DNA from 2 places in the Mycobacterium jinjuense genome. Region 1 is predicted to be linked to the other one. Evidence: predicted binding sites of a transcription regulator. Region 1 holds the regulator's gene; the other holds the start of a gene.
What was found. The regulator LexA, encoded in region 1, represses DNA repair genes until DNA is damaged. The targets are predictions, from matches to a motif close to CGAACANNTGTTCG.
Positions count from the first base shown of each region.

Region 2: QGN32_RS14995 (LysM peptidoglycan-binding domain-containing protein) is a predicted target of LexA. The motif match lies at 4,992-5,005, and genes of this name have one in related genera.

Region 1 covers NZ_CP142362.1:462,337-469,709, forward strand. Annotated here, with positions in the region: gene QGN32_RS02265 (alpha/beta fold hydrolase) at 1-514, shown strand, start outside; gene QGN32_RS02270 (PhzF family phenazine biosynthesis protein) at 572-1,258, shown strand; gene nrdR (transcriptional regulator NrdR) at 1,277-1,747, opposite strand; gene QGN32_RS02280 (LysM peptidoglycan-binding domain-containing protein) at 1,908-2,360, opposite strand; gene lexA (transcriptional repressor LexA) at 2,570-3,265, shown strand; gene QGN32_RS02290 (sunset domain-containing protein) at 3,262-5,280, opposite strand; gene QGN32_RS02295 (hypothetical protein) at 5,877-6,380, shown strand; gene mbp1 (microaggregate-binding protein 1) at 6,502-6,744, shown strand; gene hflX (GTPase HflX) at 6,825-7,373, opposite strand, start outside.
Region 2 covers NZ_CP142362.1:3,060,923-3,068,295, forward strand. Annotated here, with positions in the region: gene QGN32_RS14965 (NAD(P)H-binding protein) at 1-229, opposite strand, end outside; gene purM (phosphoribosylformylglycinamidine cyclo-ligase) at 429-1,502, shown strand; gene QGN32_RS14975 (DUF3073 domain-containing protein) at 1,506-1,682, opposite strand; gene ygfZ (CAF17-like 4Fe-4S cluster assembly/insertion protein YgfZ) at 1,808-2,878, opposite strand; gene QGN32_RS14985 (aminodeoxychorismate lyase) at 2,930-3,817, shown strand; gene QGN32_RS14990 (recombinase family protein) at 3,891-4,286, opposite strand; gene QGN32_RS14995 (LysM peptidoglycan-binding domain-containing protein) at 4,169-4,786, opposite strand; gene QGN32_RS15000 (YajG family lipoprotein) at 5,487-5,744, opposite strand; gene QGN32_RS15005 (heme-binding beta-barrel domain-containing protein) at 5,744-6,373, opposite strand; gene QGN32_RS15010 (DUF1416 domain-containing protein) at 6,597-6,899, opposite strand; gene QGN32_RS15015 (sulfurtransferase) at 6,902-7,373, opposite strand, start outside.

The DNA of each region.
Region 1 (7,373 bases):
GCAGATGGTGGGCCGCCTCGCCGGTGGGATCTTCGGGTCCACCGGCCTCGGCCGCGACCTGCCACAGGTTCTGCGCATCCTCAATGACCTTCCCGAACCGACCGCATCCTCGGCATTCGCCCGCACACTGCGTGCCGTCGTGGACTGGCGCGGGCAGGTGGTGACCATGCTGGACCGCTGCTACCTGACGCAATCGGTTCCGGTGCAACTGATCTGGGGTAGTTGCGACGCCGTGATCCCGGTCAGCCACGGCTGGATGGCCCACGCCGCGATGCCAGGGTCACAGCTGGAAATCTTCGATGACTCCGGTCATTTCCCGTTTCACGACGACCCGGACCGCTTCGTCGAGGTCGTGGAGAAGTTCATCGACGGCACCGAACCAGCGGTCCACGACCAGGAGTATCTGCGGGAACTGCTGCGGGCTGGCACCAACGAGGGCACGATCTGTGGCTCCCTCGACACCATGGCCGCGGTGCTCGAGGCGCTGGGCGCCGACGAGCGCAGTGCGACCTGAACGTAGCGCCGACCGCGTGCCGTTCGACGACAAGAGGATACGAAGTAGCATCGGCCCATGGCTATCGATGTGACGGTGCTGCGTGTCTTCACCGACCCGGACAGCAACTACGGAAATCCACTCGGCGTCGTCGACGCCAGCACCGTCGACCCGGACGATCGCCAGCGGGTAGCCAGCCAATTGGGTTACAGCGAAACCATATTCGTCGATCTACCAGCGCCCGGCACTAGTACCGCGCACGCCCGCATCTACACGCCGGCGGTCGAACTGATCTTCGCGGGCCACCCCACCGTCGGTGCGGCCTGGTGGCTTCGCGAACAAGGCACTCCCGTTCACACACTGCGTGTTCCCGCCGGCATCGTGCAGGTCGTCTACACCGACGAGCTGACCTCGGTGCAGGCGCGTGCGGAGTGGGCGCCGGAGTTCGCCATCCACGACGTCGCCTCCATCGATGAGCTTCTCGCGCTCGACCCGTCCGACTACCCGGACGACATCAACCACTACCTGTGGACGTGGGCCGACCGGGAGCAGGGGCTGCTGCGGTCGCGGATGTTCGCGTCCGATTTGGGGGTGCCCGAGGACGAGGCCACGGGCGCCGCCGCTGTGCGAATCACCGACTACCTGAGCCGCGACCTGACGATCGTGCAGGGCAAGGGTTCGTACATCCACACGGAGTGGACTCCCGAGGGCTGGGTGCGCATCGCCGGCCGCGTCGTCAACGACGGCGTCAAACAGATCGACTGAGGGAGGCTTTGCGGCGAATCAACTGGCGGTCGGCTGCGGCGAATCGCGATGCGCTCGGAGCGCCTCGATCTCACGCTCGAAGTCCTCGGCCGAACTGAACCCGCGATATACCGAGGCGAAGCGAAGATATGCCACTTCGTCGAGATCACGTAGCGGGCCCAGGATGGCCAGCCCTACTTCGTTGCTAGGCACCTCGGGCGAACCGGTGGCCCGCACGGTGTCCTCGACCTGCTGGGCAAGCAGGTTCAGCGCATCATCGTCGACCTGCCTGCCCTGACACGCCCGGCGCACACCCTTGATGACCTTCTCCCGGCTGAACGGCTCGGTGACACCGCTGCGTTTCACTACGGCCAGCACAGCCGTCTCCACCGTGGTGAACCGGCGTCCACATTCCGGGCACGAGCGCCGCCGCCGGATCGCCTGACCCTCGTCGGTCTCCCGGGAGTCGACCACTCGCGAGTCGGGATGACGACAGAAAGGACAGTGCATCACCGCTCCTTCGCCGCGCCAACAAACGACCAACTCGAACCTCTCTGAGCGTACCTGCGGCGCGTTGCGAAAGCCCAGCACCGGCCTCATCGGCACATACCAGAACGATCTGTCGGTGAACACGTGCGCACCAAGCTCTTTACGGCCCAACCAACGGATGTCAGCCGACCGGCGCTATGAGCGTCTGCCCGGCGTCCAGCGCAACCGAGTCGAGTTGGTTGAGTTCGCGAATCCGGTCCGCCACCTGGCCCACAGGGGCGCCGGGCGCCACCCGCTGGGCCACCTGGTGCAGGCTCTCGCCGGTTTGAACCTGGATCACCGCGAGCCGGTCCGGAACGGCGGCCGGGGTGGTGCCGACCACGCCGCCGAACTGGGCCACCAGGCCCAGCCACACCGTGATCGCTGCCGCCACCAACGCAAGGAGCACGGTGGCACCCGGTGTGATCGGCCGCCGCCGGTGCGAGGCGCGCGACATCAGTACGCCGGTGCCCCGATACCGAACCGGCGCCCCGCCCGGTCGGGTGGACAAGGGGCGCCGACGGGCACCAGCAGGCCTGATGCCGGGCCTGAGCACGCGCGGGGCCTGAACTTCCTGGGAGTCGAGGATCGTCATCTTCCTGCCTTCCGGTCCGTTGGTTTTCGCTCTTGTGTTCGAACATACTCGCTCACATGTTCGAACGATAGAACATGTGATCGAACTGTGGCCAAACGATAGGACAGGGCACCGACAAGAAATTCGGGCGCATTCCCCGGCGATGGCGCTCCCGACACGCCTCGAACACATGTTTGATTAATCCTGTGCCGCGGGCTACATTCGGCGGCATGGACTCCAGCAGCGATACACCGGACGGCACGGGCGGGGGCCGAACGCTCGACCCTGGTCTAACCGAACGCCAGCGCACCATTCTCGACGTGATCCGCTCATCGGTCACCACTCGCGGCTATCCCCCGAGCATCAGGGAGATCGGCGACGCGGTCGGGCTGACGTCCACCTCCTCGGTGGCCCACCAGTTGCGCACCCTGGAGCGCAAGGGTTACCTACGGCGTGACCCCAACCGCCCGCGCGCGGTCGACGTGCGTGGCGCCGACGAGGCTGTGAGCCCGATCGTCACCACCGATGTCGCCGGCTCCGACGCGCTTCCGGAGCCGACGTTCGTGCCGGTGCTCGGCCGGATCGCCGCCGGCGGACCGATCCTCGCCGAGGAGGCCGTCGAGGACGTCTTCCCGCTACCGCGCGAACTGGTCGGCGAGGGCTCGCTTTTCCTGCTCAAAGTGGTCGGTGACTCGATGGTCGACGCGGCGATCTGCGACGGCGACTGGGTGGTCGTGCGTCAGCAGAACGTCGCCGACAACGGCGATATCGTGGCCGCGATGATCGATGGTGAGGCCACGGTGAAGACGTTCAAACGCACCCGCGGTCAGGTGTGGTTGATGCCCCACAACCCAGCCTTCGACCCGATCCCGGGGAACGACGCCGCAGTGCTCGGCAAGGTCGTCACCGTCATCCGGAAGATCTAGTCGGCTCGGACGAAACCGTTCGTACGCGCGAATTCTTCGCTGGAGAACCATATTTCGGCGCGTACCTCGTCATAGCCGGCGGTGTAGGGCAGCCAGTACCGGCCGGTTTGGGTATCGGCCTTGATCGGATATCCCTCCGGCGGCTGCCCGGAGTCATCGACCGGTAGGCGGAAAGCCGGGCTCGGCACTTCCGGTTCGTCGACGACGATCTTCGCGTGACGTCCCGTGTCGGTCAGCGGATCCCATTGAGCGGGTTCGGCTTCGGACTCGGGTTCGATCGATTCGACGGGTTCGACAGGTGTTTCCCGCTCATCGGCGTCGCCGTCCTCGACCCCCCGCTCTTCGACGGTCGGTATTCGCGTCGGCGCGGTGTCGACGTCGTCGGGATTCTCCTCGGCCTCGCCGAGTTCGCCCGCGTCTCCCGCGGCGTCGGTACCGGTCGGCGCCTCCCATGGATTGGCCGGCGACGTGTCCCCGGCACTGCCAAGCGGCGCAAGCGCGCCCAGACCCTCACTGGCATAGCGGTCACCGAACATCGCCGCTGACTCGTCGCCGCCGCTCGACGACTGCTCGTCCGCACCCACTGTGCTGTAGGGCTGTTCGCCGTCGTACCTGTCGTCGTAGCGGTCCTCCACGGCCTCGGGACGATCGACGTCGCCGCCGCGGCGATTTCGCATGCCGGCGAACACCACCAGGCCGACGAGCAGGAGCACCGGCACGATCGCGAGCAGCCACCACCAACTGAACATAAGCCAGTTCCGGTCGCCGCCTGAGTCCGAGGCCCCGGAGGCGTTCGGCGTTTCGGACCCCTGCCGAGCGGGCACCTCGAGGCCGGCCAACTCGCCCGCCAGATTCGGTGGCTCCGTAGAGAACTCGCCCGTCGACTGGTCCCAGGACACCACGCCGCCGGTGAACCGCTGCGTGATGACGTTGTCCTTCTCGGTCTGGTCGGCCATCGGTGCGCCGAGTGTGCCCTCGGCGCCGTCCAGCTTGTCCCAGGCTGCGCTCATCGCGCCGCGCATCAGTACCGCGCCGTGGTCCGGCGTCCAGAAGATCACGGGCTTGTCTTCGGCGGCGAACCTCGACATGCGGCTTGCGGTGGGCAGACCGCCGTCGGTTTCGCTGGAAATCGGAAATCCGAGATCCCCCTCGGGCCCGCCGAGGCTTTCATACTTCGCGAGTACCTGACCCGTCACGACTCGCGCGCCTGTCGACGGGCTGTAGAAGATCTTGCCGCCGGCGAAGTTCTGCCCAAGGCCGTCCTTGCCTATCGGATAGGGCGGTCCCTCTGCGGCGCCGAGCGGTCCCAGCGGCCCTCCGGCCGCGCGGCGGGCCGCGTTGATCGCGGAGACCGGATCGCCTGGCACCTCCAGATCCGTCAACTGCCCGGCAAGGTCCGGCGGCACGGTGGTGAAATTCTTGTCGCGAGTGTTGTAGGTGATCTCACCGCCGGTGAACTTCTGGGTGATCAGGTCACCGCGGTAGCTTTCGTCCTCCGCGGGCACTCCGAGTGTCCCCGACGATCCACCCAACTTGTCCCACGCGGCATTGATCGGCCCGCGCACCACCCGCGCGCCGGTGTCCGATGTCCAGAAGATCACCGGCTTGTCGCTGGCGCTGAACGTGACGTTGAAGCTGCCCGGGGCCCGGCCCGGACCGTCGTCCATGGTCGGGAACCCCAAATCACTGTCGGCGGGCCCGCCGAGTGATTCGTACTTCTCCAGGATCGCGCCCCGCATGAAGTGAGCGCCGGTGTCAGGGGTGAAGAACACCTTGCCGCCGGCGTAGTCCTGCGCAAACCCCTCGCCCACCGGGTATACCTCGCCCTGTTTGGGACCCAGGGGGCCGCCGTCACCGCCGCTGGCCTCCCATGCCGCTGTGATCGCGGTATTCGCGGCGTCGGATTCCGGCGAGGCGCCCGCCACCGGTGCCAGCAGTAGAGTTACGGCGCCCATGAGCAGACCGATCGCCACTCGGCCCCACACCGTGGTCCTCCGGCTGTTCTGCCCGATCATTCGTCCTCCCGGGTCGGCACGAAATTTCGCTCGAAGATTTCGTGCCCGTCATCTGTCAGCAGACGTCAACTACCAACGAACACGCCGATCTTGCGAAGAAAATACCTGCCAATCCCTCATTCGCTGTGGATAACCCCGCGTGCCGCGCGGATTAGTGCAGTCCGACCCGCGGCCCAAGGCCGAAGTTTTCCTCTCGACCGCGGCGGAATGGTGCCAAAAAACAGTTTGCACACGAACACCGAGAATGGCTTAGGCCACCGGATATCCGCCGGAATATCGGTAGCCAGCAGGCATGGCACACATCCGCTTTGCGGCTGACTGCGATCTTTGCGTCCCGCCCACTCGGCGACGAGGTTCAACCGGTGTGTTGGTCGCCACGAGCCCACGTCGTTCCGCGCCTAAACTCGAAGCCATGTTTTCCCGGGTGAGCCTGACCCACTGGGATGTTTTCACCGCCGACCTGACGAACGGCGACATCGCTGCGCTGAGCCGCTGCGCGTCGACGAATTGGCCGCAGATGAGTTACGCCGCGGGCAGGAGGTGTCGGTTCGTGTATTGCTCTGGCGTATATCGGCTTTACCGCCGACCGAATCGTGATGAGTGAAATCCTCGAAGTTCGCGAGCGGCGCCAACCGCTCACCTTCACGTTCGACGACATGAACCGGTACCACGGCGGTCACTCCCCGGCCGGAGTGGCCATGGCGTTCAAAGTGATGCAACGCGCCTTCGCGATGCTCTCCCCTGACGAGCCACCCGATCGCCGATCGATCACCGTGCGCACCGCGTTTCGCGGCCCCGGCGGCCGGGACGGTTTCGAGGCGGTCAGCCGCGCGGTGTCGGACGACCGCTACACCGTGGACCGTTCACTGGTGCGAGGCGACAGAGGTCGCCTGCTCGAAGATTTCGTGTTCGTCGTGGGCATTGCGGATCGCGGCGTGACGTTGCTGCTGCGCGAAGGATTCGTCACCGACGAGTTCATCGACCTGGCCCGTACCAAGGACCGGACGGCTCCCCAAGAAGCCCGCCTCGATCATCTGAAGGCGCAACTGGCGCAACGCGTGATGTCGGCGTCCGCTCCCGCGGTGTTTGCGGTCGACTGAGCCACGGCTGTGCGGTTTCACCGCTGTGAGCTGACTCACCGAGTCCGGTTTATCCGATTGACGAACCGGCGCATCGGGTATTGGAGGGCCACGAGAAACGATCGGCAAGGAGGAAGGCGCAGTGTCCGACAAGAACAACAGTGGACCCGAGGAAGCCGTCAAGGGCGTCGTCGAGGGAGTGAAGGGTAAGGCCAAGGAGGTGCTCGGCGCCGTCGCGGGTCGAGACGACCTGTATCGCGAGGGTCAGGCGCAGCAGGACAAGGCTGACGCGCAGCGTAACGCCGCGCAGAAGGAAGCCGAAGCCGAGAGTGCACGGGCCGCGGCCAAGACCGCCGAGAAGCGCCAAGAATCCGAGCAGGAGTAGTTCGGTACCAAACGCGAGAGGCGCAGAGGGATGAAACCCTTTGCGCCTCTTCGCTATGCGCAGACGTCGCGGCGACGGGCTCAGAACGTCGCGTATTCGCGCAGGGTCGCGGCCAGTGGAACCGGCACTCGCGCCTTGATCCTCGTGCCTTCGGCGGTGTGCTCGGTGGCGTCGACACGCCCGTCGGCGTGGACGCGGTTGACGAGATCGCCGCGGTCGTAGGGAATTGTGACGTCGATCGTGGTGTCTGTCGGTGGAATCAACTCCGCCATCCGCTGCTGCAGACGGTCCAGTCCCTCGCCGGTGCGCGCCGAGACGAACACCGCGTCGGGCAGCGCACCGCGCAACTGCGCCAGTGTCAGACCGTCGGCGGCGTCGATCTTGTTGACCACCAACAACTCCGGCGCCGGCGGTGCGTCGTGGTCGGCTAGACCTGATGTCGCCGGCCGCGCAGCTCCGATGACCTCGTTGACGACCTCGCGCACGGCGTTGATCTGGGCCAGCGGGTTGACGTCGGACCCGTCGACCACGTGCACCAGCAGATCGGCGTCGACGACCTCTTCCAACGTGGAGCGGAACGCCTCCACCAACTGGGTGGGCAGATGGCGGACGAACCCGACCGTGTCGGT
Region 2 (7,373 bases), 2.5 Mb from region 1:
CGAGGTAATAGACGACGTCGATGCTCCCGAAGGCGCTGCGCAGCGAAGCCGCATCGTCGAGGTCACCCTTGGCCACCTCGACGCGGTCGCGCCATTCGACGCCGGACAGCTTGTCGGGTGTGCGCGCCAGCGCCCGCACCGCGTGACCACGCCCAAGCAGTTGAGGGATCAGCCGGCCGCCGATGTAACCGGTCGCACCGGTTACCAGGCAGCGAGTCGGGTCAGCCACCGGAGCGGGATGACCGGTTTCCGGCTCAGGCAAACGCACAACCCGGATCGGGCGCCTCGACCGCCAGCGGCGTGCCCGCCGGGTTGATGTAGAGCACCCACATTGTCGCACCGTGGCGCAAAACGCCGGACATTGCGGTCTGGAAACGGCGGCCGAGGCGGTTACCGCAGCGCGGCCAACACCGGTAGCCTTTAGCGCGATGACCGAACGCGCCGAACCTGCTGGCATCTCCTACGCGTCGGCCGGGGTCGACATCGAAGCCGGTGACCGCGCCGTCGAACTCCTCAAACCGCTCGCGGCGAAAGCGACCAGGCCCGAGGTGCGCGGCGGTATCGGTGGCTTTGCCGGGCTGTTTGCACTACGCGGTGGCTACCGCGAACCCGTGCTGGCGTCGTCCACCGACGGTGTCGGCACCAAGTTGGCGGTCGCCCAGGCCATGGACAAGCACGACACGGTGGGAATCGACCTGGTCGCGATGGTCGTCGACGACCTGGTGGTGTGTGGCGCCGAACCGCTGTTCCTGCAGGACTACATCGCCGTCGGCCGCACGGTGCCCGAGCGGATCGGGGAGCTGGTGGGCGGAATCGCCAGCGGATGCCTGCAGGCCGGGTGTGCGCTGCTCGGCGGCGAGACGGCCGAGCACCCCGGTTTGATGGCACCCGACCACTACGACATCTCGGCCACCGGGGTGGGCGTGGTCGAGGCCGACGACGTGCTCGGCCCGGACCGGGTCAAGCCCGGCGACGTGCTGATCGCGATGGCCTCGACGGGGCTGCACTCCAACGGCTACTCGCTGGCCCGCAAGGTATTGCTGGAAATCGATCGGATGAACCTGGCCGGCCACGTCGAGGAATTCGGCCGCAGCCTCGGCGAAGAATTGCTGGAGCCGACCCGTATCTACGCCAAGGACTGCTTGGCGCTGGCGGCGGAGACACAGGTCCGCACTTTCTGCCACGTCACCGGGGGCGGATTGGCCGGCAACCTCGCGCGTGTGGTCCCGCACGGCCTGGTCGCCGAGATCGACCGCGGCACCTGGACTCCGGCACCGGTGTTCGCGATGATCGCACAACGCGGACGGGTCGAGCGGGTCGAGATGGAGAGGACCTTCAACATGGGCGTCGGCATGGTCGCCGTCGTCGCACCCGAGGACACCGACCGCGCACTGGCGATTCTGACCGCCAGGCACCTGAATTGCTGGACGCTGGGCACCGTCAAGAAGGGGGGCAAGGACGGCCCCCGAGCCAAACTCGTGGGTCAGCACCCCCGCTTTTAAAGGTCAGCGGCGCCAGTCGTCGTCGACCCAGTCGTCGGCCGCCGGATCGGTGTCGGCCAGGTCGTCATCGGAAGCGCCCGACAGCTCGCGCTGAAGCCGCTCGAAATCGGTCTGTGGTGAGCTGTATTTGAGCTCACGAGCGACCTTGGTCTGCTTTGCCTTTGCCCGGCCGCGGCCCATGGGGGGACCCCCTCGCGCAATAACGGAGCGGCCCGATTTGCAGGCGGCTCCGATCTGATCTGTCTTTTATCGTCCTGCCAACACTTTACCGTGCCTGGCTGCGCCGCGCTGCCAGCCCTCGGCACTCAGCGGGTTCCGCCCCGCAGCCGTTCGACCGCGCGCCGGCCCGCACCTGCGACGTCGGGCGCCGGCATCGAGTCCGCGTCGATGACGGCGGGCACCCCTGCGACGGTCAGTTCGGTGTCCGCGGGCAGCCCGCGCTTGAGCAGCGCCAGTGCGACCAGGCCTTCGTCGACGTGGTCGATCACGGTGCCGAGGCGGCCGACCGCGCGGCCGCCGGCAAGCACCGGATCACCGGTGGCGGGCCGGTCCGTCGAACCGTCGAGATGCAGCAGAACCAGCATCCGCGGCGGTTTACCGAGGTTGTGCACCCGCGCGACCGTCTCCTGTCCCCGGTAGCAGCCCTTGTCCAGGTGCACGGCGGGGCCGATCCAGCCGACCTCGTGCGGGATCGTCCGCTCGTCGGTGTCCACGCCCAGCCTGGGCCGCAGGGCGGCCACCCGATGCGCCTCGTAGGCCCACACCCCGGCGGGCCGGACCCCGGCATCGCCGAGCCGCTGCCGCCACCGTTCGACCTGGTCGCGGGGGACGACGAGGTCGAGTTCGGTGGTTTTGAGGCGGCGCAGGAAACCGCCGTCGGGGAGCGCGACGGCCGTGCGTTCGGCCGGCAGCGAACCGACGCCGAGCGCCTCGAGCACGGTGGCGTCGGCCAACCGCGGTCCGAGCAGGGACAGCACCGCCAGGTCGGCCGGCTCCACGGTGACATCGGACCAGAACACCATCTTGCGCAGATAGCTCAGCAGTGCCTCCCCGCGCGCGGATTCGGTGTCCAGATAGGTGACCCCGCCCAGCTCGGTCTGCACCCAGTGATCTTCCACACGCCCTTGACCGTCGAGGCTCAGATTCTCGGTGACCGCGCCGTCGGGTAGGTCGCTGACATGCTGTGTCGTGAGGCTGTGCAGCCACGTTTTGCGGTCGTCGCCCGTGAGGGTGAGCACGGGCCGGTGCGAGCGGTCCACGACGACGGCAGCGTCCGCCATAGCGCGTTGCTCGCCCAGCGGATCGCCGTAATGCCAGACGGCGCCGGCGTCGGGTCCGGCGTCGGGAGCAGGGGCGGCTCGTCCAGAGAATGTCACACGTCAACTCTACGTTCGGTGCGCCGAGGTCCGGGGCTACGCTTTGGGCCCATGGCTGGCGAACCCGGGGTCGTGGTGACGCTCGATGGGCGACTGCACGATCCGTCGGTGCCACTGCTGCACGCCGACGACCTCGCGGCGGTGCGCGGCGATGGTGTCTTCGAGACGATGTTGGTCCGCGGTGGTCGGCCGTGCCTACTCGAGGCCCATCTGTCCCGCCTCAGCCAGTCGGCCCGGATGGTCGATCTTGCGGCCCCCGACCTGCCACGATGGCGGGCCGCGGTGGCTGCGGCGGTGGCGCAGTGGACCGCCGGCACCAGCGACGAGGGGGTGCTGCGGTTGGTGTACAGCCGCGGCCGCGAAGGCGGCTCGTCCCCGACGGCGTACGCCACGATCGGCGCGTTGCCGGCGCGGGTCACCGACGTGCGGCGCAACGGGCTTGCCGCGCTGACGCTGGCGCGCGGGCTGCCGGCCGAGGGCACCGCCGAGATGCCGTGGCTGCTGGCCGGCGCCAAGACCCTGTCCTACGCGGTGAACATGGCCGCGCTGCGGCATGCAGAGCGGCACGGCGCGGGGGACGTGATCTTCGTCGGCTCCGACGGTTTGATCCTCGAGGGACCGCGCTCGACGGTGGTTATCGCCGCCGAGTCCGAGCCGGGCGCGGGCGATCTCGGGTTGTTCACCCCGCCGCCGTGGTTTCCGATCCTGCGCGGCACCACGCAGCAGGCGTTGTTCGAGGTGGCGCGCAACAAGGGCTACGACTGTGACTACCGCGCACTACGACCCGCAGATCTGGTTACCGCACAAGGCGTTTGGTTGGTGTCGAGCATCACCCTCGCCGCGCGGGTGCACACCCTCGACGGCAGGCCACTGCCGCCGAGCCCACTGGCGGCCGAGTTCGCCGAACTCGTCGACGCCGCGATCGTCAGTGATCGCTGATCGCTGAACCGGCCGGAAAGTGGCGAATGTATTGCGGGTGTCGTGCGTCTTGCCGCAGTCGTGAGGTCAAGGTTCAGATCAAGCACAACCAGCGACCAGCGTCTGCGCTGCCTCGGATGATGTTGGACGCGTACACAACTGAGCGTGCCAGGCGGTCGAGCTTCGCAACGATCAAGTCATCGGCCTGACCAGATTCCAGTATTGTCAGCACCTCTCGCAAAGCTGCGTTGATGTGCTTACCACTTACGCCGTCGTCGGTCAGGCGCTCGACACGCCAGCCTCGGCGCCGCGCCTCTGTCGATGGCCGCGGGCCAGGAATCGAGGGCTCGGGGGCCGTTTCAGGTTGGGCGGCTACGGGATGGTCACCACCTGCCCCGGATGAATCAGGTCCGGATTGGAGATCCCACTGGCCTCGGCGATGCGCCGGTACTGGTTGCCGTCGCCGTAGAAGCGTTCCGCGATCGCCCACAGCGTGTCTCCGGACACCACGGTGTAGGTCCGGGCCGGTTCGGGCGCGGGCGGGGGTGGCGGTGATGGTGGCGGCGGGGCCTGCTCGACGACCGGCTCGGGCGCCGGGGCCGGCTCCTGCGCGGCTGCCGGGGCGGGCTCGGGAGCCGGGGCCGCCGGCGGCGGCTCGTCGGTGTTGGTCTTCGACGACCAGGCCGCACTGTCGCCCGCGTACAGCACCAGGTTGCGGTCGTCCTGCAGCACCAGGCGCACGTTCTTCTTGCCCTTGGTGTCGCTGTGCCACACCGGCTTGTCCGGGGTGTACAGCACGAAATTGCCGTCCTTCTGCACCTCAGCCCGTACCACGTTCTGGCCGTTGGTGTCGGTGGCCCAGACCGCCTTCCCGCGCGCTTCGAGAACCAGATTGCCGTCCTTTTGCAATGTCAGCGTGTAGGCGCCGTTTTTGGAGGTGAGCGAGTCGCCCGTCCCCAACTTCTGTCCCTCTGTGAGTGTGTCTCCCACGTCCATTCCTCTCATCCGCCCCCCGGCGTCTTTGTCGGCCGGCCGGTAGGGCCAACCCTACGGTCGACCTGGCCGGGCGCAAGAGCCTTTGGGTCCCTGTGGACCCAACTATCGGCGCGGTTCGCGTCGGCGGCGCCGACTACCCGTGACCGGCCGGTGAACGGCGGGCCGCCGAGGCCGTTGTCCACCGGATGCGCGATGATGCCGCACATGCGTTCATGCCGGCCGACCTGATCGCCGCCTGCGCCCGCCGGCCCGGCCGAACCACCCGACCAACCCGAACCGGAACCGCCGACCGAGCCAACGCGTCAAATACGAACGCGCACTCAACCGACGCACCCGGCCACCACCCGACGACCCATCCTTTGACATCGGACGGAGCAAGGCGCGCCGCACCGGGGGCGCGAAGTTAATCGCTACCGGCCCTTCGGCGTCGGTGATAGCCTCGCGCGTACACAGGAGAGGAGGTGGTCCGACATCTTGAGTGACTTATGGACTTGTGAGGTGGCTGCGAGCTAGCAGCGCCAGGGGAATGAGCTGACGGCTCTTCGCGTCCTGCGCGCGCTGGCGAATTCCCCGCAGTCACCCGGCCCCCGAGCCCCTCGGTCTTGTCCGCCAGGAACACACGGCTCGGGGGCCGCTCCATCTCTGATGGCCGGTCGGAAGGACCCGCCCGGGCCGCGAAGAGGCCGGCGCCGGCTTACCCCGCGGGCCCTGGCGCGAACGTCGCGCAGGCTTTTATGGCCTGATTCCAGGTCTCGGAATCGACGCCGGGCGGCGGCCCGGCCGCAGGACCAGGCGCGGCGGGCACACCGTGGTCGCTCAGGCACTGCGCCAGCGACCCGTGCCCGGTCGGGGCATCCGATGTGGTGCTCGGCTGCTCGGCCGGGGGTTCCGAAGCGCAGCCTGCCAGGATCGTGGCCGCGGCGAGGCCCGCCGCCAGCCAGATCGCGCGCATCAGCCGACAAACCTCGACAGCCGGGCCGACAGGTGGGGAACCAGGCCGCCGTCGGCGTCGACGCGCTCCTCGACGTAGGCGAGATCGCCGCCCTCGACGATGCCGTAAAGCCGTTTCGCGCCGCCCACCAGCATCCCGGACTTACTGCGCGCCAACGCGTCCGTGACGAGTTCCCACGACGACTGTGTGAGGGGACGTCCGTAGAACAGCTCGATGTAGCCCGCGGAGTGGGCCAGCAGCAGTTCGATGGCCTGGGACTCGGAGGGGTCTGCCGGATCGTCGACGAACCGCCAGAAGCCCGATTCGCGCAGGGTGTGCGCCTCGTAGTCGCCCGATTCGCTGAGCCGCCACGACCGCGCTTCCCAGATCAGGTAATCCCCACCGTCATGGGAGACCACGATCTGCTGACCGAACCGGTAATCCCCGTGGGCGCCGCGGCCCTCGCCCTCGCCCCGCCAGACACCGACCAGCGGCAGCAGCGCCAGCAGTGCGTCGTGGAGGTTCACGCCCTCGCGGAGATTGGCGGTGTCGGCGGGTGCCGGCAGATCGCCGAACACCGGAATGTTCCGCGCGGCAGTCGTTTTCGCACGTTCGGCCGCGGCCGCGACGGCGTCGTCCCCGGACGTCACGACTCGTCGGTGACCAGCCGGTACAGCGTGTACAACGCGAACCAGGTGATCAACAGAGTCGCGGCCACCAGCAGGATTTCGAAGAACAACACCACGGGCAAGAGTCTAGTTCGTCAGCTCGGTGTCAAAATCCGGGTCCCCACCCGCCGCGAGTGACCGCATTTGCACACTGCGTGGCGGTGTGTCGCCGGGCAGACACGGTCGCTCGCGCGTACTAGGGGTGCTAGGCGACCTTGACGTCGACCTCGTGGATGCCCGCACCGGACGGCGCCACCACGGCGTCGCCGTTGCCGATCTTCGACAGCGCACGCAGCGTCCAAGTGCCGGGCGCGGCGAAGAAGCGGAAGTCGCCGGTGGCCGACGCGACCACCTCGGCGGTGAACTCGTCGGAGCTGTCCAGCAGCCGCACGAACGCGCCACCGACCGCCTGTCCGGACCCGTCCACGACGCGGCCGGTGATCACCGTCTCCTTCTCCAGGTCGACGCTGGCGGGCAACGTCAGGCCTTGTTTCGGGGCAGAGCACATAATCAACTTCCCAACTCGATCGGGGCTCCCACCAGGGAGCCGTATTCCGTCCAACTGCCGTCGTAGTTCTTGACGTTCTGGTGTCCCAACAGTTCCTGCAGCACGAACCAGGTGTGCGACGAACGCTCACCGATGCGGCAGTAGGCGATGGTCTCCTTCTCGCCGTCCAGGCCGGCCTCGGCGTACAGCTTCGCGAGGGCCTCGTCGGACTTGAAGGTGCCGTCGTCGTTGGCCGCCTTGCTCCACGGAACGTTGATGGCGCCGGGGATGTGTCCGGGCCGCTGGCTCTGCTCCTGCGGCAGGTGCGCAGGAGCCAGGATCTTGCCGGAGAACTCGTCGGGGGAGCGGACGTCGACGAGGTTCTTGGTGTCGATGGCGGCGATCACCTCGTCGCGGAAGGCCCGGATGCTGGTGTCGGGCGCCTTGGCGGTGTAGCTGGTCGCCGGGCGCTTGACCACCTCGGTGGACAGCGGA